DNA from 3 places in the Streptomyces sp. NPDC056987 genome. Region 2 is predicted to be linked to each of the others. Evidence: riboswitches for the same ligand, from Rfam matches in the RefSeq annotation. Region 2 holds a riboswitch; each other region holds the start of a gene.
What was found. Region 2 has a riboswitch for thiamine pyrophosphate ahead of thiC (phosphomethylpyrimidine synthase ThiC). Riboswitches for the same ligand answer to the same signal wherever they lie in the genome.
Positions count from the first base shown of each region.

Region 1 (5,898 bases), on a different contig from region 2:
GGATGCCGAGCCCGGAGCCGATGGGCGAGCCGAGCGGCATGATCGCCGCGCACCCCACGTCCTCCAGCTTCGCCGCCAGGACCGGGTCGTCGTTGGTGTACGGCAGGACGGTGAACCCGTCGTCCACGAGGGTCTCCGCGGCGTCCAGCAGCTCCACCGGGTCGGGCAGCAGGGTGCGCTCGTCCGCGACGACCTCCAGCTTGATCCACTCGGTGCCGAGCGCCTCCCGGGCCAGGCGCGCGGTGAGGACGGCCTCGCCGGCGGTGAAGCAGCCCGCCGTGTTGGGCAGCGGGCGGATGCCGAGCCGGTCCAGCACGGAGAGCACGGACCCCTGCACGGTGGGGTCGAGTCGGCGCATCGCGACCGTGGTGAGTTCGGTGCCGGAGGCGATCAGCGAGCGTTCGAGGACATCGAGGCTGGGCGCCCCGCCCGTCCCCATGATCAGCCGGGAGGCGAACGTGGTGGAGCCGATGGTGAGCAGATCGTCGGCCATGTCCGTCAGCCTCCCTGGACGGCGGTGAGTACTTCGACCCGGTCGCCGTCGCTGAGCGCGGTGCCGGACCAGCGGGTACGGGGGACCACCGTCTCGTTGACGGCGGCGGCCACCCCGGAGCGCGCCGGGGTGAGGGTCGCGACGACGGTGTCGAGGGTGGTCGCGGCGGCGAACTCGCGTCGCTCGCCGTTGACGGAGACATGCATCACGGTGGTGTTCATGCGGACTGCTCCACAGGGGCGGCCGCGGACGCGCCGGACGCGGCCGCGGTGGCGGGAGTGGTGGACGTGCCGGACGCGCCGGCGGAGAAGCGCAGCGGGGTGAAGGGCGCCGCCTCGGGCGGGAGTTCACCCGTCGTCAGGACCGTGGCCAGGACATCGCCGGTGACCGGCGTCAGCAGGACCCCGTTGCGGTAGTGGCCGGTGGCCAGCGACAGACCCGGCAGCACGGTCGGCCCGAGCAGCGGCGCGTTGTCCGGCGAGCCGGGGCGCAGCCCGGCGCGGGTCTCGGTGAGCGGCAGCTCGGTGATGCCGGGCACCAGCTCGTGCGCGTCGCGCAGCAGCTCGTACACCCCGCCCGCCGTGACCGTCGTGTCCCAGCCCAGTTCCTCACTGGTCGCGCCGACGACCAGCTCGCCGTTCTCGCGCGGCACCAGATAGACTTGGCCGCCCCGCACCACGGCCCGTACCGTCCGAGACAGGAAGGGCCCGTGGCGGCGCGGCATCGTCAGGCGCAGGACCTGCCCCTTGACGGGCCGTACGGGCGGCACCGCCTCCGGGGGCACGCCCGCCAGCCTGCCGCTGAGGCTGCCGCCCGCCAGCACCACCCGGTCCGCGGCGAGCGCGCCGCCGTCGGCGAGGACGGCGCCCGCGGCCCGGTCCCGTACGACGGTGAGCTCCCGGGCCCAGGCGCGGTGGAAGACCACCCCGGCCCGCTCGCACGCCGTGAGGAGCGCCGCCGCGAGCCGGCGCGGGTCGATCTGGTGGTCGCCGTCGACCCGCAGGCCCCCGCGAACCCCCGGCGCCAGCATCGGCTCCAGACGCCGGCACTCGCGCCCCGTCAGCCACTCGGAGGCCAGCCCCGAGCGCCGCTGCAGCGCGTGCAGTTCGCGGAGCTGCGCTCGGTCGTCGGAGTCCAGGGCCACCGCGAGCGTGCCGCACGCCCGGTACCCGGTGTCCCGGCCGCTCGCCTCCTCCAGCTCCGCGACGAACGCCGGATACCGCCCGGCGGAGGCGAGATTGAGCCCGAGCAGGGTCTGCTCGCCGTGGTGCAGCTCGGTGACGGCGGCGAGCATGCCCGCCGCGACCCCCGCCGCGCCGCCGCCCGGGTCCGGGTCGGCGACGGCGGTACGCAGCCCGCGGAGGGCCGCGCGCCAGGCCGTGACCAGACCGATGATCCCGCCGCCGACGACCAGGACGTCGTACCCCGTGGGGGATGGCGGTGTGCGGGATGTCGGTGTGCGGGACGATGACCGTGTGGGTGCGTGCATGGGCGTCCAGCCCCTCCCTTCGCCGGCATGACCCGGATCAGGTTCGTACGGTCGGAGGCCGCTCCAGCCTCCCTCTCAGCCCGGTGCGTCCGGACTCCCGCGAGGTAGTGTCGACCGCCAGACTAACGCGCCGTCCACCAGGTCGTAAGGGAGCGTCACCATGGCCCGCTCGTTGGACGGACTCGTCCTCTCACCCGTCGCCGACCAGGCCCCGGGCCAGGTCGGGACCCGTACCCGCTTCGTCTACCACGAGGAGGACGGCCGTATCTGGGCCTCCTACGAAGGCGGCGACGTGGTCCGCGGCCACCTCGTGGGAACGCGTACCGGCGACCGTCTCGACTTCCGCTACGTCCAGTTGAGGCAGGGCGGCGAGACGTCCTCGGGGCACTGCGTCTCCACCGTCGTCGACCTCCCCGACGGCCGGGTCCGGCTGGAGGAGAGCTGGGAGTGGGAGTCCCGGGAAGGCAGCGGGACGAGCGTCGTGGAGGAGCTGCCCGCCGGCGCTCCGGTGGTTGTCTGATCACCGCCGCCCTACCTGTCCGCGACCTCTAAGGTGACCGGGTGAGCGAACAGCGGCAGGCACACGGACGTGACGGGCACGAGGGGTGGGACCCGCGCGACGGGCGGCCGGACGAGCCCGGGGTGGTCGTCGTCGGCGCGGGCATGGCGGGGGTGCGGACCGCCGTCGCCCTGCGCGAGAAGGGATACGGCGGCCGGATCACCCTGATCGGCGCGGAACCCCACCCGCCCTACGACCGGCCCCCGCTCTCCAAGGCGATCCTGCTCGGCACGGCCGAAGGGTCCGCCTTCGACATCGACTTCGGGGCCCTCTCCGTCGACCTCAGGCTCGGCCTGGAAGCCACCGGGCTGCGCCCGTCCGACCGGGAGCTGGACACCACCGCCGGGCCCGTCCCGTACGACGTGCTGGTCATCGCCACCGGCGCCGAACCCGCCGTACTGCCCGGCACGGAGGGCGTGCCCGGGGTCCACCCGCTGCGCACGCTCGACGACGCCGTGCGGCTGCGCCCCGTACTGGAGCGGCGGCGGCAGGTCGTCGTCGTGGGCGCCGGCTGGATCGGCGCGGAGTTCACCACCGCCGCCCGTGAGGCCGGGTGCGTGGTGACCGTCGTGGAGGCGGCCGACCGGCCCCTCGCGGGCGCCCTGCCCGCCGAGGTCGCCGCCCCCATGACCGACTGGTACGCGGAGAGCGGCGCCGAACTGCTGACGGGCACCGGTGTGGCCGCCGTCGAGCCGGGCACGGTGATCCTCGCGGACGGCCGCCGGCTCGCCGCGGACGCGGTGGTCGTCGGCATCGGCGCACGGCCCGCGACGGCCTGGCTCGCGGGCTCCGGCATCGCGCTCGGCGCGGACGGCTCGATCACCGCGGACGAACGGCTGCGCACCTCGCTGCCGGACGTGTACGCGGTCGGTGACTGCGCCTCCTTCCCGTCCGCGCGCTACGGCGAACGGCTCCTCGTCCACCACTGGGACAACGCGCTCCAGGGGCCGCTCACGGTCGCCGCGCAGGCCGTCGGGGAGACCGACCCGGTCTACGATCCGGTGCCGTACTTCTGGTCGGAGCAGTTCGGCCGGTTCGTCCAGTACGCGGGCCACCACGGGGCGGCCGACACCCTGGTACGGCGCGGCGACCCCGCGGGGGCGTCCTGGTCGGCGGTCTGGCTGCGCGACGGCGTCCTGGTGGCCCTGCTGGCCGTGGGGCGCCCCCGCGACCTGGCCCAGGGCCGCAAGCTGATCGAGGCGGGCGCGCGCCTCGACCGGGAGCTGACGGCCGACCCGGCGGTACCGCTGCGCAAGGCGGTCCGCTGAGCCGTCCGGCGGGCGGTCCGGGTCCGTTGTGCCCTGGTTTCCACCCCGTCCGGGGTGGCTCGGGGTGCCCGGTGTCAGTCCGGGATGGCACGCTTGTCCTGTGACCGAGATTGACGCAAAGATCGATGCTCTCGTCCCCGCCTGGCTTCACCTGCCCGATATCGCCGAAATGCTCGGTGTCGAGGTGACGCGCGTGCGGCAGTTGGTGAAGGAAGGCCAGCTCATCGCCGTGCGCCGGGGCGAGAACAGGACGCTCCAGGTTCCCGCCGCCTTCATCGACGGCACCAAGGTCGTCAAGGGGCTCGCCGGCACCCTGACGCTCCTGAGGGACGACCACTTCACCGACGAAGAGATGCTTGAGTGGCTCTTCACCCCCGACCCCAGCCTGCCCGGCACCCCCGCGCAGGCGCTCAGCGAGAATCGCGGTACGGAGGTGAAGCGCCGGGCTCAGGCGCTCGCCGTCTGACGGCCTCATCATCCGGGGACGGGCGGCGCCCGCCGCCGCCCGTCCAGGAAGTCACGTAGCTCCACACACAGCTCCGCGAGCGGTTCCGGACGCGGTTCCGGATGCGGTTTGCGGACGCGGATCCAACGGGGGGACCTTCCCATGCCCACGCCCCACGAGGCACTGTCCGACGCCCGGCTCTACCTGTGCGTGGACGCCCGCAAACGGCAGGGGGACCTCCCCGAGTTCCTCGACGCCGTGCTGGCCTCCGGCGTGGACATCGTCCAGCTCCGCGACAAGGACATGGAGGCGGCCGAGGAACTGGACCACCTCCGGGTCTTCGCGGACGCCTGCCGCCGCCACGGCAGGCTGCTCGCCGTGAACGACCGCGCCGACGTCGCGCACGCCATCGGCTCCGACGTGCTCCACCTCGGCCAGGGCGACCTGCCCGTCCCGGCGGCGCGGGCGATCCTCGGCCCCACCCCGCTGATCGGCCGCTCCACCCACGCGCGCACCGAGGTGGACGCGGCGCTCGCCGAGCCCGGCGTGGACTACTTCTGTACGGGCCCCTGCTGGCCCACCCCCACCAAGCCGGGCCGGCACGCCCCGGGCCTCGACCTGGTGCGGTACGCGGCGGCGAGCGGCACGGACCGCCCGTGGTTCGCGATCGGCGGGATCGACGCGGGCAACCTGGACCAGGTGCTGGACGCCGGGGCCCGCCGCGTCGTCGTCGTACGGGCGATCACGGAGGCCGACGACCCGGCGGCGGCGACGGCGGCCCTGGCCGGACGGATACGGGCGCGCGCCGCCTGACCGGCGGCGGAAGGGTGTTCCGGCCGCGCGCCACCTGACCAGTGGCGGGGCCGTGTCACAGGTGTCCGGCGTATGTCCGAGGGATGGACACTTGCCGGGCAATACCGCTGAAAGCCTCCCGCCCGGTTGGGTCGCCGCCACGCCCTGGATAACCTGCACATATGGCCCTCGGTACAGCTTCGACCAGATCGGATCACGCGCGCACGGTGCGTGATCTGCTCGCGACCGGCAAAACCTCGTACTCCTTCGAGTTCTGGGCGCCCAAGACCGAGAAGGGTGAGCGCAACCTCTGGAACGCGCTGCGCAGGGTCGAGGCGGTCGCCCCGAGCTTCGTCTCCGTGACCTACGGGGCCGGCGGCTCCACCCGGGACGGCACGGTCAGGGCCACGGAACGGATCGCCGCCGACACCACCCTCACCCCCGTCGCGCACCTCACGGCCGTCGGCCAGTCCGTCGCCGAGCTGCGCAACATGATCGGGCAGTACGCCGACGCCGGGATACGCAACATCCTCGCCGTACGGGGCGACCCGCCCGGCGACCCGATGGGGGAGTGGATCGAGCACCCCGAGGGCGTGCGGTACGCGGCCGACCTGGTCAGGCTCATCAAGGAGTCCGGAGACTTCTGCGTCGGCGTGGCCGCCTTCCCCGAGATGCATCCGCGCTCGGCCGACTGGGACACCGACATCCGCCACTTCGTCGCCAAGTGCCGGGCGGGCGCCGACTACGCGATCACCCAGATGTTCTTCGAGCCCGAGGGTTATCTGCGGCTGCGCGACCGGGTCGACGCCGCGGGTTGCGCGACCCCGATCATTCCGGAGATCATGCCGGTCA
Region 1 is NZ_JBHURV010000007.1:3,908-9,805, reverse strand. Features, by position in the region: gene ACFTZC_RS10430 (thiazole synthase) at 1-493, opposite strand, end outside; gene thiS (sulfur carrier protein ThiS) at 499-699, opposite strand; gene thiO (glycine oxidase ThiO) at 711-1,982, opposite strand; TPP riboswitch at 1,980-2,093, opposite strand; gene ACFTZC_RS10415 (hypothetical protein) at 2,143-2,502, shown strand; gene ACFTZC_RS10410 (NAD(P)/FAD-dependent oxidoreductase) at 2,646-3,809, shown strand; gene ACFTZC_RS10405 (Rv2175c family DNA-binding protein) at 3,910-4,275, shown strand; gene thiE (thiamine phosphate synthase) at 4,417-5,067, shown strand; gene metF (methylenetetrahydrofolate reductase [NAD(P)H]) at 5,229-5,898, shown strand, end outside.
Region 1: another riboswitch for thiamine pyrophosphate. It lies ahead of thiO (glycine oxidase ThiO); the one in region 2 lies ahead of thiC (phosphomethylpyrimidine synthase ThiC).

Region 2 (5,898 bases):
TACGTCGTACGGAAGTTCACGGCGTCGTCCTCGTCGCGCGGTGACTGGTAGGGCTGTCAGTCCATACGGCTGTTAGCCCGCCCGAGGGAAAGGTGAAGGGGAAACCAACCCCCGCCCCGACCTGCCCCTAGAGTGGCTCACCTCTGCCGCACCCGGCGGGCCTCCGGCCCGTCAGCACGCCTGGGGGTGATCTTTGGTCACAGCTACATCCGCCGCGGCTCCCACCCTGATCGGATCGGTGCGGCGGGCGCTGCGACTGCTGGAGTCGGTGGGAGCCCATCCCCACGGAGCCACCGCGAAACAGCTCGCGCGGGAAGCGGGGCTCGCCCTCCCCACCGCCTATCACCTGCTGCGCACCCTCACCTACGAGGGCTATCTCCGCCGCGAGAGGGGCGTCTTCGTTCTCGGGGACGCCGCCCAGCGGCTGGTGTGCGCCGGAGCCGCCCGGAGCCGCCGCGCCACCCTCGCCGAGGTCCTCGGCCGACTGCGCGACGCGCTCGGCGTCCCCGTGTACTTCGCGGTCTACCACGAGGGCGAGATGGACCTCCTCTGCGTGGCCGACAGTCCCGCGTGCCCCGCGGTCGACGCCCGCGCCGACTTCCGCGCGACCGCCCATGCCCACGCGATCGGCCAGTGTCTGCTGAGCCAGCTCGACGAGGCGTCCCGCCGGGACCACCTGGACCGCTATCCCGTCCGCCCGCTCACCCCGTACTCGGTACGGGACCGGAGCACCCTGCTGGAGCGTCTCGACTCGCTGGGGCGGATGGAACCGGTCGTGGCCCGCCAGGAGTACCGGCTCGGGACGGTATGCGCCGCCGTGCCGATCACTGTCGGATCCGCCGCGGCCGCGCTGGCCATTTCTATACCGCTCCGTCAACAGGAACGACTGCTTCCGGCGGCCGAGCGGTTACGCAGAGAGATCGGATCCCTGCTGACCTCGCAAATCCTCTCTATCAGTATCTGAAAAATTACTCCTTGTGATCTGCTAGCGCTTACAGGACTATGGCGTCAAGAGGGTCAACGGGGATCATTCCCAGCCACTGTTCCATCTACTCCGGAGTACAACGATGCGCGAGTCGGTCCAGGCCGAGGTCCTGATGAGCTTCCTCGTCTCCGAGGAGCTGTCGTTCCGTATCCCGGTGGAACTCCACTACAAGGTGGCTGATCCGTACGCGGTGCGCATGACGTTCCATCTGCCCGGCGACGCGCCTGTGACCTGGACTTTCGGCCGCGAGCTGCTGCTCGACGGCATCAACACGCCCAGCGGGGACGGGGATGTGCACATCTCGCCGACGACGCCCGAGGACCTGTCCGACGTCCATATGCGGCTCCAGGTCGGCGACGACCACGCGCTCTTCCGGGTCAGTGCCGCGCCGCTGGTGGCCTTCCTGGACCGTACGGACCGGTTGGTTCCGCTCGGCCAGGAGCGCACGCTCAGCGACTTCGAGGACAGTCTTGAGGAGGAGCTGGGCCGCATCCTCGCCGAGGAGAACGCCGGCTGAGGGCTTGTTGAGGGGGCCGTCCGGGTGATTCCGGTGTCCGGGGTGTCCACGGGACCCCGCAAGGGTACGGGCGGCCCCGCGGGCCGCTCAGGACCTCTCCGGAGCCGCTCCGGAGAGGCTCGCCCGCCCTACTTCTTGCGGCGGCGGCCCCTGCTGCCCGGGGCGCGCGTGGGCGGGGCAGGCACCAGCATCCCCGGCTCCAGAGGTCCGGGACCAGGCCCCGCCCCAGGTCCCGCGCCCGGTCCCGGAGAGGCGGGCTGCGTGGACGGAGCCGGGGGGTTCTCCGGGACGGACCGGTCGGCGGAGACCACCAGCGCCGCCAGCGCCGTGGTCACCGGCACCGACGCGACCAGACCGATCGACCCCACCAGCGTCCGTACGATCTCCTCCGCCACCAGCTCACTGTTGGCGACCGTCCCCACGCTCGACTGCGCGATGGAGAAGAGCAGCAGGAGCGGCAGCGCGGCGCCCGCGTAGGCCAGCACCAGTGTGTTGACCACGGACGCGATGTGGTCCCGGCCGATCCGGATGCCCGCCCGGTACAGCGCCCGCGGCCCCATCGTCGGATCCGCCTGGCGCAGCTCCCACACTGCCGAGGTCTGCGTCACCGTCACATCGTCCAGCACGCCGAGCGAACCGATGATCACGCCGGCGAGCAGGAGACCGCTCATGTCGATCTCTGGGTAGAGACCGTGGATCAGCCCCGTGCTGTCGTCGGTGTTGCCGGTCAGGCTCGCCCAGCCGATGAAGAGCGACCCCAGCAGTCCGATCAGCAGCAGCGAGATCAGGGTGCCGAGCACCGCCACCGAGGTGCGGGCCGTCAACCCGTGACACAGATACAGCGCGACCAGCATGATCGCGCTCGCCCCCACCACCGCCACCACCAGCGGATTCGAGCCCTGGAGGATCGCCGGCAGGATGAACAGGGTCAGGATCGCGAACGAGACCACGAGCGCCACCAGCGCCATGACCCCCCGCATCCGCCCCACCACGATCACCGCGATCGCGAAGATCCCCGCCAGCAGCGTCAGCGGGAACTGGCGGTCCACATCGGACACCGAGTACTGGAGATCACGGGGCGCGTCCGGTGCGTAGGCGACCACAACGCCCTGTTTCACGTGAAACTGCCGTGGCGCGTCCGGCTGGACGATCTCGATGAAGGTGTGGCCCTTCTCCTTGCCGCTCTTCAGCTCGACCGTCGCCTTCTTGCACTCGCCGGTCTCCTCCCGCACCGCCTCGCGGCCCTGCGGCGTCGAGGTGTCACCGGTCGAAGGGACCTGGGAGGCGTTCACGTCCTTGCAGGCGACCCGCTCGACCTGGACCACCTGGCCGTCGAAGGTCTGCCGGTCGAAGCCCACACCCGTCCGCTCGTGCGCGGGCGCACCGCCCGGCCAGAGCACGGCGAGCCCGACCACCACGGCGGCCGCGAACGGAATCAGCACCGCCGCGATCACCTTGCGGAGGTGCCGGGAGACCGGCGCGGCGGGGCCATGACTGTGCGAGTGGCCGTGTGCGTGGCCGTCCGATTCGTGGGTCTGCATGGGTGGTGTCACCGACCGATCATCGCAAGAAGGCGGAGGAAGCGCGGGGCCCTCTGTTCAGCGCGCCCGATCTGACGCTAGCGTGGAGGCACCTTTGCACACGCGGGAGCTCGGAGCACCGGGCTGAGAGGGCGCTGACGTGTAGTCCCGGGGACGAGTCCCCGGACACCTGCGCTGCGCCGACCGCTGAACCTGTTACCGGGTAATGCCGGCGTAGGGAGTAGGTCTCATGACCGTTCAGGACGCACACACGCCTGCCTCCGGCTCGGAGGACACCAGCACGGACACCAGCACGGACACCGGCGCGGATCCGGCCCTCCGGGGCGGGACCGAGGGCGGACGGCCCATCGGCTGGCACAAGGGATACATCGAGGGTTCCCGCCCCGATCTCCGGGTGCCGGTCCGCCAGGTCCACCTCACCAACGGCGAGGACGTCACGCTGTACGACACCTCGGGGCCGTACACCGACCCCGAGGTCGTCACCGACGTGCGCCGCGGACTCGCGCCGCTGCGGGAGAACTGGATCATCGGCCGCGGCGACACCGAGGAGTACGCGGGCCGGCCACCGCGACCCGAGGACGACGGGCTCAAGCACACTTCCCCGCGCGGAGGGCTGCTACGGAGCGGAGCGGCGGCCGATCTGCGGGGACTTGACGCGGTCTTCCCCGGTCGGCCGCGCCAGCCCCGCCGGGGCCGCGAGGGCCGCGCCGTCACCCAACTCGCGTACGCCCGCCGCGGGGAGATCACGCCGGAGATGGAGTACGTCGCGATCCGCGAGAACGTCTCCCCGGAGACCGTCCGCGAGGAGATCGCCGCGGGCCGCGCCGTACTGCCGGCCAACGTCAACCACCCGGAGATCGAGCCGATGATCATCGGCAAGCGGTTCCTGGTGAAGGTCAACGCCAACATCGGCAACTCCGCGGTCACCTCCTCCATCGAGGAGGAGGTGGACAAGATGACATGGGCGACCCGCTGGGGCGCCGACACGGTCATGGACCTCTCCACCGGGCGCAACATCCACACCACCCGCGAGTGGGTGCTGCGCAACTCCCCCGTGCCCATCGGCACCGTGCCGCTCTACCAGGCGCTCGAAAAGGTCGACGGCAAGGCCGAGGAGCTGACCTGGGAGATCTACAAGGACACCGTGATCGAACAGGCCGAGCAGGGCGTCGACTACATGACGGTCCATGCCGGTGTCCTGCTGCGGTACGTGCCGCTCACGGCCCGCCGCAAGACCGGCATCGTCTCGCGCGGCGGTTCCATCATGGCCGCGTGGTGTCTCGCGCACCACAAGGAGTCGTTCCTGTACGAGAACTTCGACGAGCTGTGCGAGATCCTCGCCGCGTACGACGTGACGTACTCCCTCGGCGACGGGCTGCGGCCGGGCTCCATCGCGGACGCCAACGACGAGGCGCAGTTCGCCGAGTTGCGCACGCTGGGCGAGCTGAACTCGATCGCCAAGAGCCACCACGTACAGACGATGATCGAGGGCCCCGGGCATGTCCCGATGCACAAGATCAAGGAGAACATCGACCTCCAGCAGGAGATCTGCGAGGAGGCGCCGTTCTACACGCTCGGCCCGCTGACCACCGATGTGGCTCCGGCGTACGACCACATCACCTCCGGGATCGGCGCGGCGATGATCGCGTGGTGGGGGACGGCGATGCTCTGCTACGTCACCCCCAAGGAACACCTCGGCCTGCCGGACCGCGACGACGTGAAGACGGGCGTCATCACGTACAAGATCGCGGCCCATGCGGCGGATCTCGCGAAGGGCCACCCGGGGGCGCAGGAGTGGGACGACGCGCTGTCGGACGCCCGGTTCGAGTTCCGATGGGAGGACCAGTTCAACCTGGCGCTCGATCCGGACACGGCACGGGAGTTCCATGACGAGACGCTGCCGGCGGAGCCGGCGAAGACGGCTCATTTCTGCTCGATGTGCGGGCCCAAGTTCTGCTCGATGAAGATCTCGCAGGACATCCGGCGCAAGCACGGCGGCGAGCCGGCGAGCGGCGCGCACGACACGGGCGGCACGGATGGCACGGACCGTGCGGACGGCACGGACCCTGCGGGCCGTGCGTCGGCCGACGAGATCGAGGCGGGCATGGCGGAGAAGTCCAAGGAGTTCGCCGCGGCCGGCAACCGGGTCTATCTGCCGCTGGTCGACTGACCGCTCCCGCGCCGGGCCGCTCGGAGGGCCGGATCTCTGTCCCAGGGCCGGGCCCCGCGCCCCGCCCCGGGTCCGGCGTCGGTCATGACGCGACCGAGCGGCCCGGACCACCTGCCGGGGTCATTCCGGCCGGTGCTCCGGGCCGCCGAAGTCGGGGCTGGTGAAGTCCGGACCACTGAAGTCCGGGCTGCTGAAGTTCGGCCGCTGTCCGGCGGAGGAGCCCTCGTCGGGGCTGCTGAAGTCCGGCCTGCTGTAGCCGATCTTGGGGAGCTGACCGGACGAACGAGGCGGGGCCGGCGCCGCCGGGTCCGCGCTCGGGTCGTCCAGGGCGGCCCGCAGGAAGGGCAGGATGCCGCGTTCCAGCAGGGCATGGCGCCACGCCTCGCGTGCGCGGGCGACCTCGTCGGGCAGCTCTCCGCCGGCCGTCTCGTCTGCGGGAAGCTGGGTCGAGCTGTTGCGCAACGCGGTGACCAGCAGCCCTATCGCGGCGGCCAGGATGCCGAGCGCGGTCACGGCCGCGAAGAACCAGCCCACGGCGAGCATGCTGTCCGCGAACGCGGGCGCCGGGTCGAGGGCCTTCAGGAGATAGCCGACGAGCAGGAAGATCGCCGCCGCGGTGCCGCCGAGGATGGGGACCAGGACCGTGATGACGGCCGTGAGCCCGGCGCCGGAGTCCGTCGTGGCG
Region 2 is NZ_JBHURV010000033.1:23,146-29,043, forward strand. Features, by position in the region: gene ACFTZC_RS30880 (DUF5326 family protein) at 1-51, shown strand, start outside; gene ACFTZC_RS30885 (IclR family transcriptional regulator) at 194-964, shown strand; gene ACFTZC_RS30890 (SsgA family sporulation/cell division regulator) at 1,068-1,502, shown strand; gene ACFTZC_RS30895 (YibE/F family protein) at 1,631-3,043, opposite strand; TPP riboswitch at 3,136-3,280, shown strand; gene thiC (phosphomethylpyrimidine synthase ThiC) at 3,273-5,213, shown strand; gene ACFTZC_RS30905 (hypothetical protein) at 5,334-5,898, opposite strand, start outside.

Region 3 (5,898 bases), on a different contig from region 2:
ACGCAGACGATCTCGTGTTCGGCGATCTCCAGATCGACCGCGTCGAGCGCGGCGTGCGCCGCGGTGCCGAACCGTACCGTGACGTCCGACAGGGTCAGCAAGGACATCAGAACTCTCCCGCGCGGTCGGTACGGATACGTTCCAGCGCCAGCAGCGACACGGCGCACACCACCATCAGAACCGTGGACAGCGCCATCGCCTGCCCGTAGTTGAGCTCGCCGGGTCGGCCCAGCAGCCGTGCCACGGCCACCGGGAGCGTCGGCCGGTCGGGGCGCGCGATAAAGACCGTCGCGCCGAACTCACCGAGCGAGACGGCGAAGGCGAACCCTGCCGCCACGAGCGTGGCCCGCCGTACCAGCGGCAGATCGACCTCCCGCCAGGCCCGCAGCGGGGACGCTCCGAGGACGGCTGCCGCCTCGCGCAGCCGCCCGTCCACCGCACGGAGCACCGGCAGCATGGTCCGTACGACGAAGGGAACGCCCACCAGCGCCTGGGCGAGCGGCACCAGGATCCATGAGGCCCGCAGATCCAGCGGCGGCTTGTCGAGCGTGATCAGGAAGCCGAAGCCGACGGTCACGGCGGAGACGCCGAGCGGCAGCATCAGCAGCGCGTCGAAGCCCCGTACGAGGCGTCCGGCGCGGCGGGTCAGCGCGGCTGCGGCCAGGCCGCCGACCACCACCGCGATGGCCGTGGCGACCAGCGCGTACCGCAGCGAGTTCCAGATGGCCTCCAGCGGCGGCACGAGGAAGGTGCCGCCGCTCGCGTCCACCGAGGCGAGCGCCCGGTAGTAGGCGAAGCCGTAGCCGCCAGGGCCGTCGAGGGAGCGCTCTACGAGCACCGCCAGCGGCAGCAGGATCAGCAGTGCGACCGTCGCGAGTACGCCGCCCAGCAGCACCCACTGCCCGGCGCCGCGCGGTCGACGCGCGGTCTGCTCGGGGTCGACGAGCCTGAGGGCGGTCTCCCGCCTCCGTACGGTTCCGGCGTGAACGGCGAGGATCACGCCGACCGCCGCGAACTGCACCAGCGTCAGCACGGCGGCGGTGGGCAGATCGAGGAGTTGCGCGGTCTGCCGGTAGATCTCGACCTCAAGGGTGGCGAAGCCGGGGCCACCGAGAATCTGCACGACGCCAAAAGAGGTGAAGGTGAAGAGGAAGACCATCAGCGCGGCGGCCGCGACGGCCGGAGCGAGCGCGGGCAGCGTCACGCGCCACCACGCCGCGAGACGCCCGGCGCCCAGTACGCGCGCGGCCTCCTCCTGGCGCGGGTCGAGCTGCGACCACAGGCCGCCCACGGTGCGTACGACCACCGCGTAGTTGAAGAAGACATGAGCGAGCAGGATCGCCCAGACAGTGGTGTCGAGCCGTACGCCCCACAGTTCGTCGAGGAGTCCACCGCGTCCGAGCAGCGCCAGGAAGGCGGTGCCGACGACGACAGTGGGCAGCACGAACGGCACGGTGACCACGGCGCGCAGAAGCTGCTTGCCCGGGAAGGCGAAGCGCGCGAAGACATAGGCGCCCGGCAGGGCGATCAGCAGGGTGAGCACGGTGGAGGCGAGCGCCTGCCATGTGGTGAACCAGAGGACGCCGAGGATGTCGGGGCGGCTCAGTACGTCGCCGACGCGGCCGAACTGCCACGCACCGTCCGTCGTGAAGCCGCGCCCGACGATCGCGGCCACGGGGTAGGCGAAGAAGACGGCGAAGAAAGCGACGGGCCCGGCCATGAGAGCGAGGCGTACGGCGCCTCCGTGCCCGCGCCGCCGCGCCCGCCGCTCCCGGCACCGCGAAGAGGTCAACAGACCGCCCCGTACGTCGCCCTGTTCGCCGCCCCGTCGTCGCAGGACGCCCCGCCGGGTCCGGCCGTCCTCCACGGCCCAGCCCTCGTCCTCGGTGGTTACTTCACTACGAGTGCCGACCACGACTGGATCCACTGCTCACGGTTGGCGGCGATCCGGTCGGGCGCCACGGTCTCGGGCCGGTCGACCGTCGCGCCGAACTTCGTGAAGAGCTCGGGGAGAGCGACGCCCTTGGCCACCGGATTGACAAACATGTTCAGCGGCATGTCCGCCTGGAACTTCTCACTGATCAGGAAGTCCAGCAGCGCCTTGCCACCGGCCTCGTTCTTCGCGCCGTCGAGCAGCCCGGCGAACTCGGTCTGCCGGAAGCAGGTCCCGGTGGCGACCCCCGTAGGGGCCTGCTGGGGCTGCGGCTTCGCGTACAGCACCTCTACGGGCGGGCTGGAGGCGTACGAGACGACCAGCGGCCGGTCGCCCTTGGCCTTCTCGCCGCCCGCGGAGCCGGAGAAGCTCTCGTTGTACGCCTGCTCCCAGCCGTCGACGACCTGGACTCCGTTGGCCTTGAGCTTCTTCCAGTAGTCCTGCCAGCCCTCCTCCCCGTAGCGCGCGACGGTGCCCAGGAGGAAGCCGAGACCGGGCGAGGACGTCGCGGCGTTCTCGGTGACGAGGAGGTTCTTGTACTGGGGCTTGATCAGGTCGTCGAAGGACTGCGGCGGCGCGAGCTTCTTGTCCGCGAAGTACTTCTTGTCATAGTTGACGCAGATGTCGCCGGTGTCGACCGGTGTCACCCGGTGCTTCTCCTTGTCGAGCCGCGCGCTCGCGTCGACACGGTCCAGGCCCTTTGCCTCGTACGGAGTGAACAGGCCATTGTCGAGTGCGCGGGAGAGCAGGGTGTTGTCGACGCCGAAGAACACGTCGCCCTGGGGTGATCCCTTGGTGAGGATCTCCTTGTTGAGTGCTTCGCCGGCGTCACCGCTCTTCAGGACCTTGACGGTGTAGCCGGTCTCCTTGGTGAACTCTTTCAGCACCGCGGGGGAGGCGTTGAACGAGTCGTGACTGACAAGGGTGACGGTCTTGGACTTCGTACCGTCGCTCCCCCCGTCGCCGGACGACGCGGAGCCGTCGGAGCCGCCGCACGCGGCAAGGGTGGCGACGCCGATCGCCGCGGCGATCGCGGCGGACGCCGCGCTTCTGGCGCCGGTACGGATACGGATGGTACCCACTGGTTTTCCTCCTGGGATGTCCAGGAGAAGACGCGGCCCCACCCGGGGCGGGCCGCTGGCGCGGACCGGTCCCCGGGCAGGGCGCAACAGCTTGAGTGATGTCCGAACTTCCTACCCAGAATGACCTGGGCAAGGTTCAGAGGGTCTGCGGCCGCTGCCCGTTCTCACGGACATGTGCCGCACTCTCAGCGCTGTGGCGCTCCCCTGTCGGAAAATATGCAATGTGTTTCGGGCCAAGGTTACCCCCAGGCCGCACTAGCGCTCCGTGGCGGCCAACTGTCCGCACGCACCGTCGATCTCCTGGCCCCGTGTGTCGCGTACGGTCACCGGTACGCCGTGTGCCGCGATCGCCTCGACGAACTTCTTCTCGTCCTCCGGGCGCGACGCCGTCCACTTCGAGCCGGGAGTGGGGTTGAGCGGGATCAGGTTGACGTGCACCCTCTTGCCCTTGAGGAGCCTGCCGAGCCGGTCGCCCCGCCACGCCTGGTCGTTGATGTCGCGAATCAGGGCGTACTCGATGGAGATCCGGCGGCCGGACTTCTCCGCGTACTCCCACGCGGCGTCCAGCACCTCCCGCACCTTCCAGCGTGTGTTGACCGGCACCAGGGTGTCGCGCAGTTCGTCGTCGGGAGCGTGCAGGGAGACCGCGAGCCGGCACTTGAAGCCCTCGTCGGCGAAGCGCAGCATCGCGGGCACCAACCCGACCGTCGAGACGGTGATCCCTCGCTGCGAGATACCCAGACCGTCCGGCTCAGGATCGGTGAGTCGGCGGATCGCGCCGACGACGCGCTTGTAGTTGGCGAGCGGCTCGCCCATGCCCATGAAGACGATGTTGGAGAGTCTCGCAGGGCCGCCGGCGACCTCACCGTCGCGCAGGGCACGCATCCCGTCGACGATCTGGTGGACGATCTCCGCGGTGGACAGGTTCCGGTCCAGACCGGCCTGGCCGGTCGCGCAGAAGGGGCAGTTCATCCCGCAGCCTGCCTGCGACGAGATGCACATGGTGACCCGGTCGGGATAGCGCATCAGCACGGACTCGACGAGGGTGCCGTCGTGCAGCCGCCAGAGCGTCTTACGGGTCGTGTCGTCGTCGCACGAGATGTGCCGCACCACCGACATCAGGTCGGGCAGCAGTTCCGTCGCGAGTTTCTGCCGCGCGGCGGCCGGGATGTCGGTCCACTGCTCGGGGTCGTGCGCGTAGCGCGCGAAGTAGTGCTGCGACAGTTGCTTGGCGCGGAACGCCTTCTCTCCGATGGCGGCGACGGCCTCGCGGCGCTCGGCGGGGGTGAGGTCGGCGAGATGCCGCGGGGGCTTCTTGGCTCCGCGCGGCGCGACGAAAGTGAGTTCTCCGGGTGCAGGCATGGTCCGTCCAGTGTCGCAGACGGCGCCCCGTGGCCCGTTCCCCGTATGCGGTGACATGGGAAAGGGGGCCGCCGCCCCGTGGGCGACGTACCCCCTCCTCTGCTGCGCGCTCCACGACCGCCGGCGCCCCGTACTGGGCGCCCGGTGCCGTACCGGCCACAGCCGCCCGTGTGCCTTGACAGGAAGCCCCCTGTGCTCTGCCGGGGCCCTGCCCGTCAGGACCCCACGAAGAGCACCAGAAGCAGCCAGACCACCGGCGCCGTGGGCAGCAGCGAGTCCAGCCGGTCCATGATCCCGCCGTGCCCCGGCAGCAGCGTGCCCATGTCCTTGATCCCCAGGTCGCGCTTGATCATGGACTCGCCGAGGTCGCCGAGCGTGGCGCTGGCCGCGACGGCCAGACCGATCAGCAGCCCCTGCCACCAGGCACCGCCGTCGATCAGGAACTCCATCAGGAGCGCGCCGGCCACCATCGCGAAGGTGACGGCGCCGCCGAGCCCCTCCCAGGTCTTGCCGGGGCTGATGCGCGGCGCGAGCTTGTGCGTACCGAAGCGCCAGCCGACGGCGTACGCGCCGGTGTCGCTGACGACGGTCAGCACGAGGAACATCAGCACGCGCTGCGAGCCGTCTCCCGCCGTGAGCATCATCGCGACGAAGGTCGCCAGGAACGGTACGTAGAACGCGGCGAAGACCCCTGCGGTGACGTCCTTGAGGTAACCCTCGGGCGGCTCCGTCATCCGCCAGATCAGCACGGCGAGCGCGGTGAGGGCCATCGCGACCCAGGCGCCCTCCGCGCCGCGCGCGTATCCGGCGACGACCATCGCGGCGCCACCCACCGCCAGCGGCACGAGTGGTGCCTTGATGCCCTTCTTCTCGTCGAGCCGTGAGGTGAGCTCCCACAGCCCCACGACCACGGCGATCGCGATGACGCCGACGAACACGGCCTTGACGATGAAGAGCGACGCGGCGACCACCGCGCCGAGCCCGACACCGACCCCTATGGCCGCACGCAGATCACGACCGGCCCGCTTCTTCGGCGGGGACGGCGGGGGGACGGCCATGGGCTCCTGCGGAGTCTCGTCACGGAACAGGGGGCCGCCCGGCCGAGCAGCCCCCCGGTCGTCATTCTGGTCCCCGCCGTTCGCGGGTTCGTCGGGCACGATGGGCATGGGCCGAGTCTGCTGTGCGGGATGCTCATCGTATGCGGGACCCGCCGGGGCGGCCCCCTGGTCGGTCGGTCCCCAGTAACCGGCTGTCGGCGAGGCCCCCCGGGAAGAGTCGTTCATCAGACCTCGAGCAGCTCGGCTTCCTTGTGCTTGAGCAGCTCGTCCACCTGTGCGACGTACTTCGCGGTGGTGTCGTCGAGCTCCTTCTCGGCGCGGCGTCCCTCGTCCTCGCCGACCTCGCCGTCCTTGATCAGCTTGTCGATCGTCTCCTTGGCCTTGCGGCGTACGGCGCGGATCGAGATCCTCGAGTCCTCCGCCTTGGTCTTGGCGACCTTGATGAACTCCTTGCGGCGGTCCT
Region 3 is NZ_JBHURV010000020.1:74,617-80,514, reverse strand. Features, by position in the region: gene ACFTZC_RS23015 (ABC transporter ATP-binding protein) at 1-107, opposite strand, end outside; gene ACFTZC_RS23010 (ABC transporter permease) at 107-1,720, opposite strand; gene ACFTZC_RS23005 (thiamine ABC transporter substrate binding subunit) at 1,891-3,015, opposite strand; TPP riboswitch at 3,106-3,231, opposite strand; gene rlmN (23S rRNA (adenine(2503)-C(2))-methyltransferase RlmN) at 3,271-4,377, opposite strand; gene ACFTZC_RS22995 (phosphatidate cytidylyltransferase) at 4,593-5,660, opposite strand; gene frr (ribosome recycling factor) at 5,660-5,898, opposite strand, start outside.
Region 3: another riboswitch for thiamine pyrophosphate. It lies ahead of ACFTZC_RS23005 (thiamine ABC transporter substrate binding subunit); the one in region 2 lies ahead of thiC (phosphomethylpyrimidine synthase ThiC).